DNA from 2 places in the Staphylococcus sp. GW821-FHT11H10 genome. Region 1 is predicted to be linked to the other one. Evidence: a T-box and tRNA genes for the amino acid it is inferred to sense, from the RefSeq annotation. Region 1 holds a T-box; the other holds one or more tRNA genes.
The links. A T-box is a leader RNA that pairs with one kind of tRNA and senses whether it is charged. The one in region 1 lies ahead of serS (serine--tRNA ligase), so its partner is inferred to be a tRNA-Ser.
Positions count from the first base shown of each region.

Region 2: it encodes a tRNA-Ser, which carries the amino acid that the T-box ahead of serS (serine--tRNA ligase) is inferred to sense. The anticodon was not compared.

Region 1 is NZ_JBXARC010000007.1:56,338-63,757, forward strand. Features, by position in the region: gene gyrB (DNA topoisomerase (ATP-hydrolyzing) subunit B) at 1-784, shown strand, start outside; gene gyrA (DNA gyrase subunit A) at 882-3,581, shown strand; gene AC1RRU_RS05635 (NAD(P)H-hydrate dehydratase) at 3,683-4,495, opposite strand; T-box leader at 4,867-5,065, shown strand; gene serS (serine--tRNA ligase) at 5,150-6,436, shown strand; gene AC1RRU_RS05645 (AzlC family ABC transporter permease) at 6,886-7,420, shown strand, end outside.
Region 2 is NZ_JBXARC010000012.1:6,732-14,151, forward strand. Features, by position in the region: gene treC (alpha,alpha-phosphotrehalase) at 1-263, opposite strand, end outside; gene treP (PTS system trehalose-specific EIIBC component) at 357-1,805, opposite strand; tRNA gene AC1RRU_RS07860 (tRNA-Ser) at 2,021-2,113, opposite strand; gene AC1RRU_RS07865 (glutamate synthase subunit beta) at 2,226-3,689, opposite strand; gene gltB (glutamate synthase large subunit) at 3,708-7,420, opposite strand, start outside.

The DNA.
Region 1 (7,420 bases):
AAAAGGAATTATGGCATCACGTGCACGTGTCGCAGCTAAGAAAGCACGTGAAGTGACACGTCGTAAATCAGCTTTAGAAATTTCAAGCTTACCAGGTAAACTTGCAGACTGTTCAAGTAAGAAACCTGAAGAAAGTGAAATCTTCCTAGTAGAGGGTGACTCTGCCGGGGGGTCTACAAAAGAAGGTCGTGACTCTAAAACACAAGCCATTTTGCCATTAAGAGGTAAAATCTTAAACGTTGAAAAAGCACGTTTAGATCGTATTCTTAATAATAATGAAATACGTCAAATGATTACAGCCTTTGGTACTGGTATTGGTGGCGAGTTCGATATCTCTAAAGCACGTTATCATAAAATTGTAATCATGACAGATGCTGATGTGGATGGCGCGCATATTAGAACTTTATTACTAACGTTCTTCTATCGTTTCATGAGACCACTAATCGAAGCGGGATATGTGTATATTGCACAACCGCCATTGTATAAATTGGCACAAGGCAAACAAAAATATTATGTATTTAATGATCGTGAACTTGATAAATTGAAATCAGAATTAAGTCCTACACCTAAATGGCAAATATCACGTTATAAAGGTTTAGGAGAAATGAATGCGGATCAATTATGGGAAACGACTATGAATCCTGAAAACCGTATGATGTTACAAGTTAAATTAGAAGATGCGATTGAAGCGGACCAAACATTTGAAATGTTAATGGGTGATGTAGTTGAAAATCGTAGACAATTTATCGAAGACAATGCAGTATATGCGAACTTGGATTTCTAAGTTAACGTCTAGTATTGAAAATCTTGAAGACTGTACAGCATAATGGCTTGCAGTCTTGCTATTTTAAGTGAATTGATTATAGAAGGAGGATATCTTGATGGCTGACTTACCTCAATCAAGAATAAATGAACGAAATATAACCAGCGAGATGCGCGAATCATTCTTAGACTATGCAATGAGCGTTATCGTTTCACGTGCGTTACCTGATGTACGTGATGGTTTAAAACCTGTACACCGTCGTATCTTATATGGCTTAAATGAACAAGGTATGACCCCTGATAAACCATATAAAAAATCAGCACGTATCGTTGGGGATGTAATGGGTAAATATCACCCTCACGGAGACTCATCAATCTATGATGCCATGGTCAGAATGGCACAAACATTCAGTTATCGTTATCCACTTGTCGATGGTCAAGGTAACTTTGGTTCAATGGACGGCGATGGTGCCGCTGCCATGCGTTATACTGAAGCGAAGATGACTAAGATTACGTTAGAATTACTGCGTGATATTAACAAAGATACAATTGATTTTCTAGATAACTATGATGGTACTGAAAGAGAGCCGGAAGTCTTACCTTCTCGTTTCCCTAACTTATTAGTTAATGGTGCATCAGGTATCGCTGTAGGTATGGCAACAAATATTCCTCCTCACAATTTAACTGAAGTCATCAACGGTGTTTTACATTTAAGTAAGAATCCAGATGTAACGATTGCAGAACTTATGGAAGATATTCAAGGTCCTGATTTTCCAACAGCTGGTTTAATTCTAGGGAAAAGTGGCATCCGACGTGCTTATGAAACAGGTCGAGGATCAATTCAAATGCGTGCACGTGTGGAAATTGAAGAGCGAGGTGGCGGTCGCCAACGTATCGTAGTGACTCAAATTCCGTATCAAGTTAATAAAGCGCGTATGATTGAGAAGATTGCAGAACTTGTTCGTGAAAAGAAAATTGAAGGTATTACTGATTTACGTGATGAAACAAGTTTACGTACTGGCGTTAGAGTAGTAATCGATGTTCGTAAAGATGCAAATGCCAATGTTATTTTAAACAATTTATATAAACAGACACCATTACAAACTTCATTTGGTGTTAATATGATTGCACTTGTTAATGGACGTCCAAAATTAATCAATTTAAAACAAGCTTTAGTTGAATATTTAGAACATCAAAAGACAGTTGTACGTCGTCGTACTGAATACAACTTGAAAAAAGCGAAAGACCGAGCACATATCTTAGAAGGTTTGCGTATAGCGTTAGATCATATCGATGAGATTATTACGACAATTCGTGAATCAGAAACAGATAAAGTCGCTATGGAAACATTGCAAGAGCGTTTTAAATTGTCTGAACGTCAAGCGCAAGCTATTTTAGATATGCGTTTGAGACGTTTAACTGGTTTAGAACGAGATAAAATTGAAAATGAATACAACGAATTACTCGGTTATATTTCTGAACTTGAAGAAATCTTAGCCGATGACGAAGTTTTACTTCAATTAGTTCGTGATGAGTTAACCGATATTAAAGAACGTTTTGGTGACGAACGTCGTACAGAAATTCAATTAGGTGGCTTAGATGATTTAGAAGATGAAGATTTAATTCCTGAAGAACAAATCGTCATCACATTGAGCCATAATAACTATATTAAACGTTTACCAGTTTCAACGTATCGTTCACAACACCGTGGCGGACGCGGCGTTCAAGGTATGAATACATTGGAAGAAGATTTCGTAAGTCAACTTGTAACGTTAAGTACACATGACCACGTTCTATTCTTCACGAATAAAGGTCGTGTTTATAAACTTAAAGGCTACGAAGTTCCAGAATTATCTCGCCAATCTAAAGGTATTCCAGTCATCAATGCCATTGAATTAGATAATGATGAAACAATCAGTACGATGATTGCTGTTAGAAACCTTGAAGATGAAGATAGTTACTTAGTATTTGCAACTAAAAATGGTATTGTGAAACGTTCTGCTTTAAGCAATTTCTCACATATCAATAAGAACGGTAAGATTGCGATTGGGTTCAAAGAAGACGATGAATTAATTGCAGTACGTCTTACAGATGGTAACCAAGATATCTTAATTGGAACATCCCATGCTTCATTAATTAGATTTGCAGAAACAAGTTTACGTCCATTAGGTCGTACTGCTGCAGGTGTAAGAGGTATCTCATTACGTGAAGATGATGTCGTTGTAGGTCTAGATGTTGCACATGCCGATAGCGAAGATGAAGTGCTAGTCGTCACTGAAAATGGATATGGTAAACGTACGCCAGTGAGTGAATATCGCTTATCAAATCGTGGTGGTAAAGGTATCAAGACTGCCAAGATTACTGAACGTAATGGTAATATCGTTTGTATCACAACTGTTAATGGCGAAGAAGACTTAATGATTGTTACAAATAGTGGTGTTATCATTCGTTTAGAAGTAGAAGATATTTCTCAAAATGGTCGTGCAACTCAAGGTGTTCGCTTAATGAAACTAGGCGATGATCAATTTGTATCAACAGTTGCTAAAGTTATTGATAAAACAGAAGATGAAGATGCGACTGAGGCTGCTCAAACTGAAAATGGTGAATCAAATGCAGAGAGTACTGAAAGTCCTAGTGAAGAAGTAATTGACGATGATACACCAGGTAACGCACTTCATACTGAAGCGGACGAAGAAACTACAGTTTCATCTGAGGATGACTCAACAGATGAACGTATTGAAGTTAGACAAGACTTCATGGATCGTGTAAATGAAGACATTGAAAATGCATCTAACAATGATGAAGATGACGAAAACTAAATAATAGAAGGTTAATCTATAATAGAAAGTTACAACAATATTGATTCCTTCAACAAACAAGACTTCCCTGATACCAGGGAAGTCTTGTTTTTATAGCTTATTTAGTTTTCTAATTCTTTCATAGCGTATGGAATTTCACTAATTAAACGTGAAGGTGGTACGACATACATAGATTCAGATAACTTTTCTCCAATAAAACTATGCGTATAAGTTGCGCTTGTTATCGCATCTCTAAAATCATCAAATTGTCCAACAAAGCTTGTAATCATACCAGCTAATGTATCTCCCATGCCACCAGTCGCCATTGCCGGTGTACCAATGGCAAGTCTATATTCTTTGTCTTTGAAGAATATTTCAGTACCGTGTTTTTTCAATACAACTGCAGCACCTAACTTATCTACAGCTTCTCTATTACGTTCATAAGTTTGTTCTTCAATAGGGATACCACTCAAACGTTCCCATTCCTTTTGATGTGGCGTGAAGATAACACGGCAAGTTGGGATATCAGGTTTTAATTTACTAAATATCGTTATAGCATCACCATCAACAATTAAGTTTTGATGTGGCTGAATATTTTGTAGTAAAAATGTAATTGCGTTATTACCTTTAAAATCGATACCTAAGCCTGGTCCAATCAAAATACTATCTGTGTTCTCAATCATTTTAGTTAACATTTTAGTGTCGTTAATATCGATAACCATTGCTTCTGGGCAACGAGAATGAAGTGCAGCATGATTTGTAGGATGTGTAGCTACTGTAATTAATCCACTTCCACTATAAACACACGCACGCGCAGCCAACATGATTGCGCCCCCTAAATTGGCACTCCCACCTATAAGTAAAATCTTTCCATAGTCACCTTTATGTGTCTCTTCTTTTCTTTTCGGAATATTAACTGTTGTTAATGTTTCCATGAATTAAACCCTCCCTTGAAGACGTTTCGAACGTATAATACTAAATTGTAAAAATGTGATTACTGTCAATTCTATATATAACTCAAATTTCAAGTGACGATGAGATGCGTAGCGAAAGCATCAACAACTAACTCGCCTGTTAAGTTTTAAATTTGAATGTTTGTTTATGACCTTTTTAAATACAATAGAAAATATTATACCTGTGGATGACTTTCGTCAACACTATTATGAAGATTATTTTGTAATGAATGATGGGAAGTGATTATGTTGGCTAATAGAGGGTGTTTACAACTAGCATGAATTAATATTATTTACCATTTACTTGCTAATTATAAAGGAGTTTGCTATATTAAAAATAACTTAATAAGTTATTGTTCGTGGGACAAGTAACATAGTCAATTAATTTCAGAGAGCTTGTGTTGAGTGTGAACAAGTAATTGATTGTTATGCGAATCTACCTACAATTGTGAACAACCGGTAATAACCGTTATTTTAAGGAAAGTGCAATTTGATACATATGTAGTGTTAAATTGTTAAATAGGGTGGCAACGCGTAGACCACGTCCCTTGTGAAGGGGATGTGGTCTTTTTTTATTGAAAATACGCATGTTATCCGAAATTAAATTTTTCAAAAATTGGGAAGGATGAATATTACATGTTAGACATTAGACTATTTAGAGAGCAAGCAGACACAGTTAAGAGCAAAATTGAACTACGTGGAGATGATCCTAAAGTAGTTGACGAAGTATTAGAATTAGATAACGAACGTCGTCAATTAATCGGTAAAACTGAAGAAATGAAAGCACGTCGTAACAAAGTAAGTGAAGAAATCGCTGAAAAGAAACGTAACAAAGAAAATGCAGACGACGTCATCAAAGAAATGCGTGAACTTGGTGACGAAATCAAAGAAAACGACGCTAAACTTAACGAAGTGGATAATAAAGTTAGAGATATCTTAATTCGTATCCCTAACCTAATTGCTGAAGATGTACCACAAGGGGATTCTGATGAAGAAAACGTTGAAGTTAAAAAATGGGGTACACCTCGTGAATTTGACTTTGAACCTAAAGCACACTGGGACTTAGTAGAAGAATTAAAAATGGCAGACTTTGAACGTGCTGCAAAAATTTCAGGTGCGCGTTTCGTATACTTAACTAAAGATGGTGCATTATTAGAACGTGCATTAATGAACTACATGCTTACTAAACATACAACGCAACACGGTTATACTGAAATGATGACACCTCAATTAGTTAACGCAGATACAATGTTTGGTACTGGTCAATTACCTAAATTTGAAGAAGATTTATTCAAAGTTGAAAAAGAAGGTTTATACACAATTCCAACTGCAGAAGTTCCATTAACTAACTTCTACAGAGATGAAATCATCCAACCAGGCGTATTACCAGAAAAATTCACTGCACAAACAGCTTGTTTCCGTAGTGAAGCAGGATCAGCTGGTAGAGATACAAGAGGTTTAATCCGTTTACACCAATTCGACAAAGTTGAAATGGTTCGTATCGAAAAACCTGAAGATTCTTGGGACGCTTTAGAAGATATGACACAAAATGCTGAAGCAATTCTTGAAGAATTAGGTTTACCATATCGTCGTGTTATCTTATGTACTGGCGACATCGGTTTCAGTGCTAGTAAAACATACGACTTAGAGGTATGGTTACCAAGTTATGACAACTATAAAGAAATTAGTTCTTGCTCAAACTGTACTGATTTCCAAGCGCGTCGTGCTAACATCCGCTTCAAACGTGATGCCGCTTCTAAACCAGAATTAGCACATACTTTAAATGGTAGTGGACTTGCTGTAGGTCGTACATTTGCAGCTATCGTTGAAAACTATCAAAATGCAGATGGTTCAATCACAATTCCAGAAGCATTAGTACCATTTATGGGTGGTAAAACTGAAATCCGTCCTGTTAATGGCTAATTCATGAATAAGTCATAAATCTAGGACAAAATGAATATGTTAGGGCTACATCGAAATTCGCAGTAGCCGACTAAACTGAGAAAATGCTCTTACCGAGCTTTTCTCAGTTTTTTTTTATCCTTACATATGAAATTCTAATATATTAAATTTAGTCCATATCCTCTTAGTATATTTCTAATAATTAATTGCATAAAATTCCACTTTTTCTTAATAAAGGGATGAAGTTAAAAGGGGTATTTTAGACTGCTTTCCAAGAGGTAAATCAACCGTTATAGTCAAAAAATAGACACATTTAAAATCCTTTCAAATCAATACTTCTAAGTAGTCTTTCAGTCTAACATCACACAACCCTGCGTCTAATGTTGTTGCCACTCTAGCATCCGTATATTAGACTAAAATTATTAGTATATTACTTTATAAAATTAAACAGAATAAAGGAGGTTACAAAGATGACATCACATGTGACATTTAAACAGGGCGTTAAAGAATGTATACCTACTTTATTAGGCTACGTTGGAATTGGACTATCATTTGGAATAGTGGCGGCTTCACAACACTTTAGTATTATCGAAATACTATTATTATGTTTGCTTGTGTATGCTGGTGCAGCACAATTTATTATATGTGCGCTTGTGGCTACTGGAACACCGATTTCTGCCATTGTCCTTACAACATTGATTGTCAATTCACGTTTCTTCCTACTTTCAATGACGTTGGCACCTAATTATAAAGATTATGGTATTTGGAATCGACTAGGCTTATCTTCAATTTTGACAGATGAAACCTTTGGCGTTGCAATCACGCCTCATTTAAAAGGGGAGAAGATAAACGATCGTTGGTTACATGGATTGAATCTAACTGCATATTCATTTTGGGCACTAGCAAGTATTGTTGGTGCGTTACTCGGTAAATACATATCTAATCCAGATATGTTAGGTCTCGATTTTGCGATTACCGCGATGTTTATCTTTTTAACAATGGCAC
Region 2 (7,420 bases), on a different contig from region 1:
GCTTCGCTTATTAAAGTTTCAAAATCTTCCAATGTACCAAAGCGTTCATTTATTTTTAAATAATTACTAATATCGTACCCATTATCATTCATTGGGGATTCATAAACAGGAGTTAGCCAAATATAATCGACGCCTAAATATTGAATATAATCCAACTTCTCAATAATGCCATTTATATCACCCTCACCATTACCTGTAGTGTCGTTAAATGATTTAGGATAAATTTGATAAACTACCGATTTCTTCCAATCTTTATGTGCCATAGATAGTCACCTTCCATTTAATTATAGTTTTATATGCATTAAAGACGCTCAAACACTTAACATGTGAAATTTGAACGTCTTCATTTGTATTAATTATTTCGCTACAGTTTCGTCTGGCGTTGCCACCATTTTTTTAGCTTTAATTGTTGTAAATCTTGCAAAGATGATTGTCAAAATAGCTGGTATCACCATAGCAAGTAGTGTGACTGGTATATAAATGAACCAAAATTCACTGTGGATTGATATGAATGCTGGAACACCACCTACACCAACACTACCTAACACCTTATTAGCGCCAATAATGGCACCTAAAACGCTTGATGTACAAATAGCAGCGAAGAAAGGTACTTTTAACGGTAAGTTTACACCAAACATTGCAGGCTCTGTAACACCTAAAAATGCTGATACACTTGAAGTTAATGCTAAACCTTCTTCTTTTACCATTTTACGTCGTTTATAAATAAACCATGCTCCAAAAGCAGCAGAACCTTGGCAAATATTAGAAATCGCAACGATAGGCCATAAATATGTACCACCTAATTTACTACCCATTAATTGGAAATCTACTGCTAAGAACATATGGTGTAATCCCGTAATAACAAGTGGTGCATAGAAGAAACCATAAAGTGCACCGCCTAACCAACCAGCGTGTTCAAAGACAAATTGTACTGCTCCAGTTATACCTGTACCTACTGCAAGTGCAATCGGACCAATAATAATAAACGCTAAAAAACCTGTTACGAGTAGCGCTACTGGACCAACAACCAACATTTTAATAGAATCATGAACAACTTTATTTAATGCTTTCTCAATGAGTGATAAGACATAGGCCGCAATTAAAACAGGCAACACTTGACCTTGATAATTTAATTGCTTAATTTCTAAATCAAAAAGATTCCATGTCGGAATATGTCCTTTAGCAATATCGTATTGTGAAACTAATTGTGGATGCATCAAAATAAGTCCTAGTACCAGTCCTAAAATAGGACTACCACCAAACACTTTCATACTACTCCAACCAATTAAAGCTGGTAAGAAGATAAATGCTGTACTTGCAATTACGTTAATAATATTTGATATATCACCCAACTGTGGAAACTGTTCCACAAGTGGTTTAGGACCAAATAAATCTTTCATGGTAAGTAAATTATTAATCCCCATTAAAAGACCCGCTGTAACTAATGCCGGTAAAATTGGTATAAAAATATCTCCCAATAATTTTATAAGTCGTTGTAACGGATTACCTTTCTTCGATGCAGCAGCTTTTGCATCATCTTTTGACGATTCTTCTACACCCGTTTCTTGAATAAATTGCTTATATACTTCGTCTACAGTACCAGGCCCAATAACAATTTGGTATTGGTTATCCGCTTTAAATTGGCCTTTGACAAGCGTATTGTCATCTAGTGCATCTTTATCAACTTTATTGTCATCTTTTAACACTAAACGCAATCGAGTAACACAATGTGTTGCAGTATCAATATTTTCTTTCCCACCAATTGCTCTGACGATGTCCTGCACGTCCTTTCTTTTTACAGCCAAACCCTTCACTCCCTTGTTTATAATAGCTCAAGTATAACTTGTCTAGACAAGTTTTGTAAAGGCTTTCATTTTTGTATTCAAACATAAAAATTGGACTGATGATTTTTAGTCATCAGTCCAATTTATTATAGAGCCTAAAAAAGACAAGTACTCAATATGTTATAAATTGAGTACTTGTCTTTTTTATATTTATTAGTCTTGGATTTTAATTATAATGGCGGAGGAAGAGGGATTCGAACCCCCGCGGCCCGTTAAGGCCCTGTCGGTTTTCAAGACCGATCCCTTCAGCCGGACTTGGGTATTCCTCCAATGAACACAATAAATATCATATACCACGGTTCATCGGAAGTCAATTACTTTTAAGTTTAAAATGTAAAATTATCCATTTTATTTTCATTACTATCTTATTTTTAAAGTAACTTACACGAATACCTTTTGTTTCAAGAATTTATCGACAGATTGAGCAACAGCACGTCCTTCTTTAATCGCCCAAACTACAAGACTTTGACCTCTTCTCGCATCCCCAGCGGCAAATATTTTTTCTTTATTAGTGCGATAATCTTTATCGTTGGCGATGATTTTATTTTGTTGGGTAGCAATATCAAAAGATCTTGGTACTGTAGGTTCGGTACCTTCGAAGCCTATCGATAAAAGAACAAGATCTGCTGGCCAATGTCTTTCAGTACCATCTACGACAACCATTCCTTCTGGTGTTTCCTCTAAGATTTGTGTATATACACCACGAACATTACCAATATGATCAACATCATATCGCATAGTTTGAACACCATAAGCGCGAGGCTCTCTACCAAAACGTGCTTCATATTCTTTATGAGCATAATCCATTTTGAAAACAGGTAATGCAAGTGGCCACGACGTATTACTTTCAAACGCAATTTCTTCAGGTGCTTTTGTATATTTGTTAAATTGGACAATTGACTTACAATTTTCACGTAAGGCAGTAGCAACACAATCCGCGCCAGTATCACCAGCACCTATGATGATTACATTTTTTCCTTTAGCCGTAATAGTTGGTTCGTCAATTTCACCATTTAGTAATTGAGTCTGCTCGGTTAAATAATCCATAGCAAAGTGAATACCTTGACCCATACGTCCTTCTAATGGCAGGTCACGTGCTTTTTGAGCTCCTGTACATAAGATAATAGCGTCATATGTCTGTTCTAATTCTTCGCGTGAGATATCCAAACCAATGTTGGTATTCGTTTTAAATGTAATACCTGCTTCTGTCATCAGTGTAATACGGCGACGTACAACATCCTTATCTAATTTCATATTGGGAATTCCATACATTAATAAACCACCCGCTTCTGCGGCTCTTTCAAACACCGTCACTTGATAACCCATGTAATTGAGCTCTTCAGCTGCAGAGAGGCCTGCAGGACCACTCCCAACAATCGCTACAGATTGTTCTAACCGTTGCTTAGGATATTTAGGTTTAACCCAACCATTATCATATGCTTCATCAATAATCGTGCGTTCTATCCCTTTAATTGCGACTGATTCACGATTAATCTTCATGACACAAGATTGTTCGCAAGGTGCAGGACAAACACGTCCTGTAAATTCAGGAAAATTATTTGTTTCACTTAAACGTTGATATGCAGCTTTGAAATCCTGGCGATAAACCAAATCATTCCACTCAGGAACGTAATTACCAATAGGGCAACCAATGGTTTCTCTACCGAAAGGAAGACCTGTTTGACAGAATGGTGTCCCACAATCCATACATCGTGCGCCTTGAACAGATGCTTCATCACGTGAAAAGCGTTGTTGAAACGCATCGTGATTTTTCAGACGTTCAACTAAAGACAGTTCAGATAATGATTGCTTTTCATATTTCATAAATCCTTTAAACTCACCCATAACAGACCTCTCCTTTCTTTAATAAATAACTGCTGGCTGTAATTCTTGTTCAATTGTCGTGCGTTCATCATAGAATGCTGCCAGTTTAGCATCATCAAGTTGTGGCAAATGACGACTTTGTAATTCAATTTTTTGCATCATTAGTTCATAATCTTTTGGAATCACTTTAATAACTTTGTCTGCCACATGTTCAAAATCATTTAAAATTGACGCTGCTTTTGTACTTTGTGTATAACGATAATGTTCCTCTAACATTGTTTTAAGTAACGCTTTCTCCTCTTTGTGTGTCACTCTCTCAAAAGCTAGGGTTGGTAATTGGTTTTTACGTTTGAATAATTCGAGATTACTTGGAAATACGTAACAAACGCCTCCGCTCATACCTTGACCGAAGTTCTTACCTACATCTCCTAAATTGACTACATGTCCTCCAGTCATATATTCCAAACCATGATCACCGATACCTTCTACTACTACATCAACACCACTGTTTCTAATACAAAAACGTTCGCCAGCACTACCATTAATAAAGGCTTTACCTTTTGAAGCACCATAGAAACATACATTCCCAGCAATAATTTCACGTTCGCGTTGTTTATTTGGTGCCTTAATCACAACAGTACCACCTGATAACCCTTTACCAACGTAATCATTTGCATCACCTGTATGTTGGACTAACAATCCTGATGGTGCGAATGCCGCTAAACTTTGTCCAGCATGACCATGTGTTTTAGCTACAATTGTCCCCTCTGGTAACCCTTTAATACCGTGACACTGAGTAATGTAACTTCCTGTGATAACACCTACATCTCGTTGTTCATTATTAATCACATAATTCCCTTTAAATAATTTTCCATCCTCAATACTTTGTTTAGCATCTTTATATAGATAATTTAAATCGAAACCTATATCTAAATGATGATTTTGATTAATTTCTTTTGAGTTAGGGCCATCATCTGAATCCAATAACTTCTCAATGTCTAGTGTTGCTGCTTTTGATTGTTCATCAATTCGACTTGAGCGTTGTAACAAGTCGGTACGTCCAACCAATTCTTCAACTGTTCTTATTCCTAAGGATGCTAAGACCTCTCTTAACTCTTCAGCTATGAAATGCATAAAGTTAACAACGTGGTCAGCCTTACCTCTAAATAACGCTCTTAAATCTTTGTTCTGAGTCGCGATACCTACTGGACATGTATCGTTATGACAAACGCGCATCATGATGCACCCTAAAACAACTAATGGTGCAGTCGCGAATCCAAATTCTTCGGCACCTAGTGCACATGCTAGCGCAACATCTCTACCTGTCATCAACTTTCCATCTGTTTCTAAACGAACACGACTACGTAAATGATTTAATTTCAATGTTTGATGCGTTTCAGCTAAACCAAGTTCCCAAGGTAACCCGGCGTGTTGAATACTCGTCTTAGGCGATGCGCCTGTACCACCGTCATATCCACTCACGACGATTTTATCTGCAAATGCTTTAGCAACACCAGATGCAATGGTTCCAATACCTGTTTTCGAAACTAATTTAACTGCTACATCAGCACTTCTGTTTGCATTCTTTAAGTCATGAATAAGTTGTCCTAAGTCTTCAATTGAATAAATATCATGATGAGGTGGAGGTGAAATCAATCCGACACCTGGCGTTGAACCTCGTGTTTCAGCAATCCAAGGATATACTTTTGTGCCCGGTAACTGTCCTCCTTCTCCCGGCTTAGCACCTTGAGCAACTTTAATTTGTAATTCTTTTGCATGTTGTAAATAATTACTAGTCACACCAAAACGGCCTGAAGCCACTTGCTTGATAGCACTTGATAACACAGTACCGTCTTCTTGTATTTCATAACGTTTAGGATTTTCTCCACCTTCGCCACTATTACTTTTACCACCAATTTTATTCATAGCTTGTGCTAATGTTTGATGTGCTTCTTCAGAAATAGAACCATAACTCATTGCACCCGTATTAAACCGTTTAACAATGCTTTCTACTGACTCAACCTCACTAATATGAATCGACTGCTGTGCTTTGAATTCTAATAAATCGCGTAGATGATCATTTCTTTGCTCATGAATAGCATTCGAAAAAGTTTTAAACTGTGTATAATCATTCTCACGACATGCATGTTGTAACAAATGAATTGTTGTAGGATTAAACACATGATGTTGACCTTGTTGTCGCCATTGGAAGACACTTCCTGAATCTAGGTACTCATTATGTCTTTGTTGACGCATTTTATTTTCAGTATCAATTTGTTGAATGCTTAGCCCTGATAACTTAGACTGTGTTCCAGTGAAATAGTCATCAATGACTTCTTGAGATAGACCAACCGCTTCAAAGATTTGAGCACCTTGATAACTTTGAACAGTAGAGATACCCATCTTCGCCATTACTTTAATAACACCCTCTGATAGCACACGTGTATAAGTTTCAACGTTATCGGAAACGGTGCCTTCTAAACGATGTGTTTCAGTTAAATGTGCAATGGTATGTTGAGCTAAATATGGAATAACAGCATTTGCACCATAGCCTAATAAGCATGCTACATGATGAACTTCACGCGTTTCTCCAGATAGTGCCACTAAGCTAGTATCCATACGTAGACCTTCTCTGATTAATAACTGATGAATATGACTGATAGCTAATAGCATTGGCATAGCGTAGCGTTGTTCTTTCACTTTACTTTCATCATCATTATCAATAAGTTCACTATCATCAAGAACTAATATAGTATGACCATCTCGAGTAGCTTGTATCGCCGCTTCACCCAGTCTTTCCAATGCCTCTTTAAGGTTATCTTGATATAGTGTAGATAAGTGTTTCACGTTAAACTTACTCTGTTTTATCTTATCTAATTGAGTTAAAGTCAAGACAGGCTTTGCTAATTGAATACGATCTAATACTGTTTCATCAGGATGGAACAAATTCCCCTCTCCACCTAAGTAAGATAATTCACTTGTTACTATCTTTTCGCGATAAGCATCAATAGGTGGGTTAGTTACCTGTGCAAATAATTGTTTAAAGTAATTAAATAAAGATTCTGGTCTTTCATTTAATACTGCGAGTGGCGCATCATAGCCCATAGCACCAATTGGATCTTTCTTACCTTTTACTAATTCAGCCATATATTTATAGATATCTTCTTTCGTATATCCAAATTGACGCTGTAATTCAAATAATGTCTCACTATTTAATAAAGGTTGGTGATAGGTTTGTCCTTCTAAGTTTAGGTCCACTTTGTGGTTATCCAACCATTCTTTGTAAGGATATTGATTGGCAATTCGAGCTTTTAATTCATTATTTTCAACCACTTTATGAGAGTCAAAATCTACGAGTAGCAACTTCCCAGGATTGAGCTGCCCTTTATAAGCAACATTGACTTCAGGTACATCTACTACACCTACTTCAGATGAAAAAACAATAAAATTATCTTTTGTAATTGTGTAACGACCTGGTCGTAATCCATTTCGGTCAGTTAAGGCACCAATTTTATCTCCGTTACAGAATGAAATCATTGTTGGTCCATCCCATGGTTCCATTAAATAGCTATAAAACTCATAGAACGCACGAACATTGTCGTCATTTTCTTTGTTGTATAACCATGGTTCAGGAATAAGCAACATCGCTGCTTCTTCAGGTTCCATTGCCAACGATAAAAATTCCAACGCGTTATCTACAATCGCTGAATCACTTCCATCTTCATCAACAATGTTTTGAATTTTAGTATGTT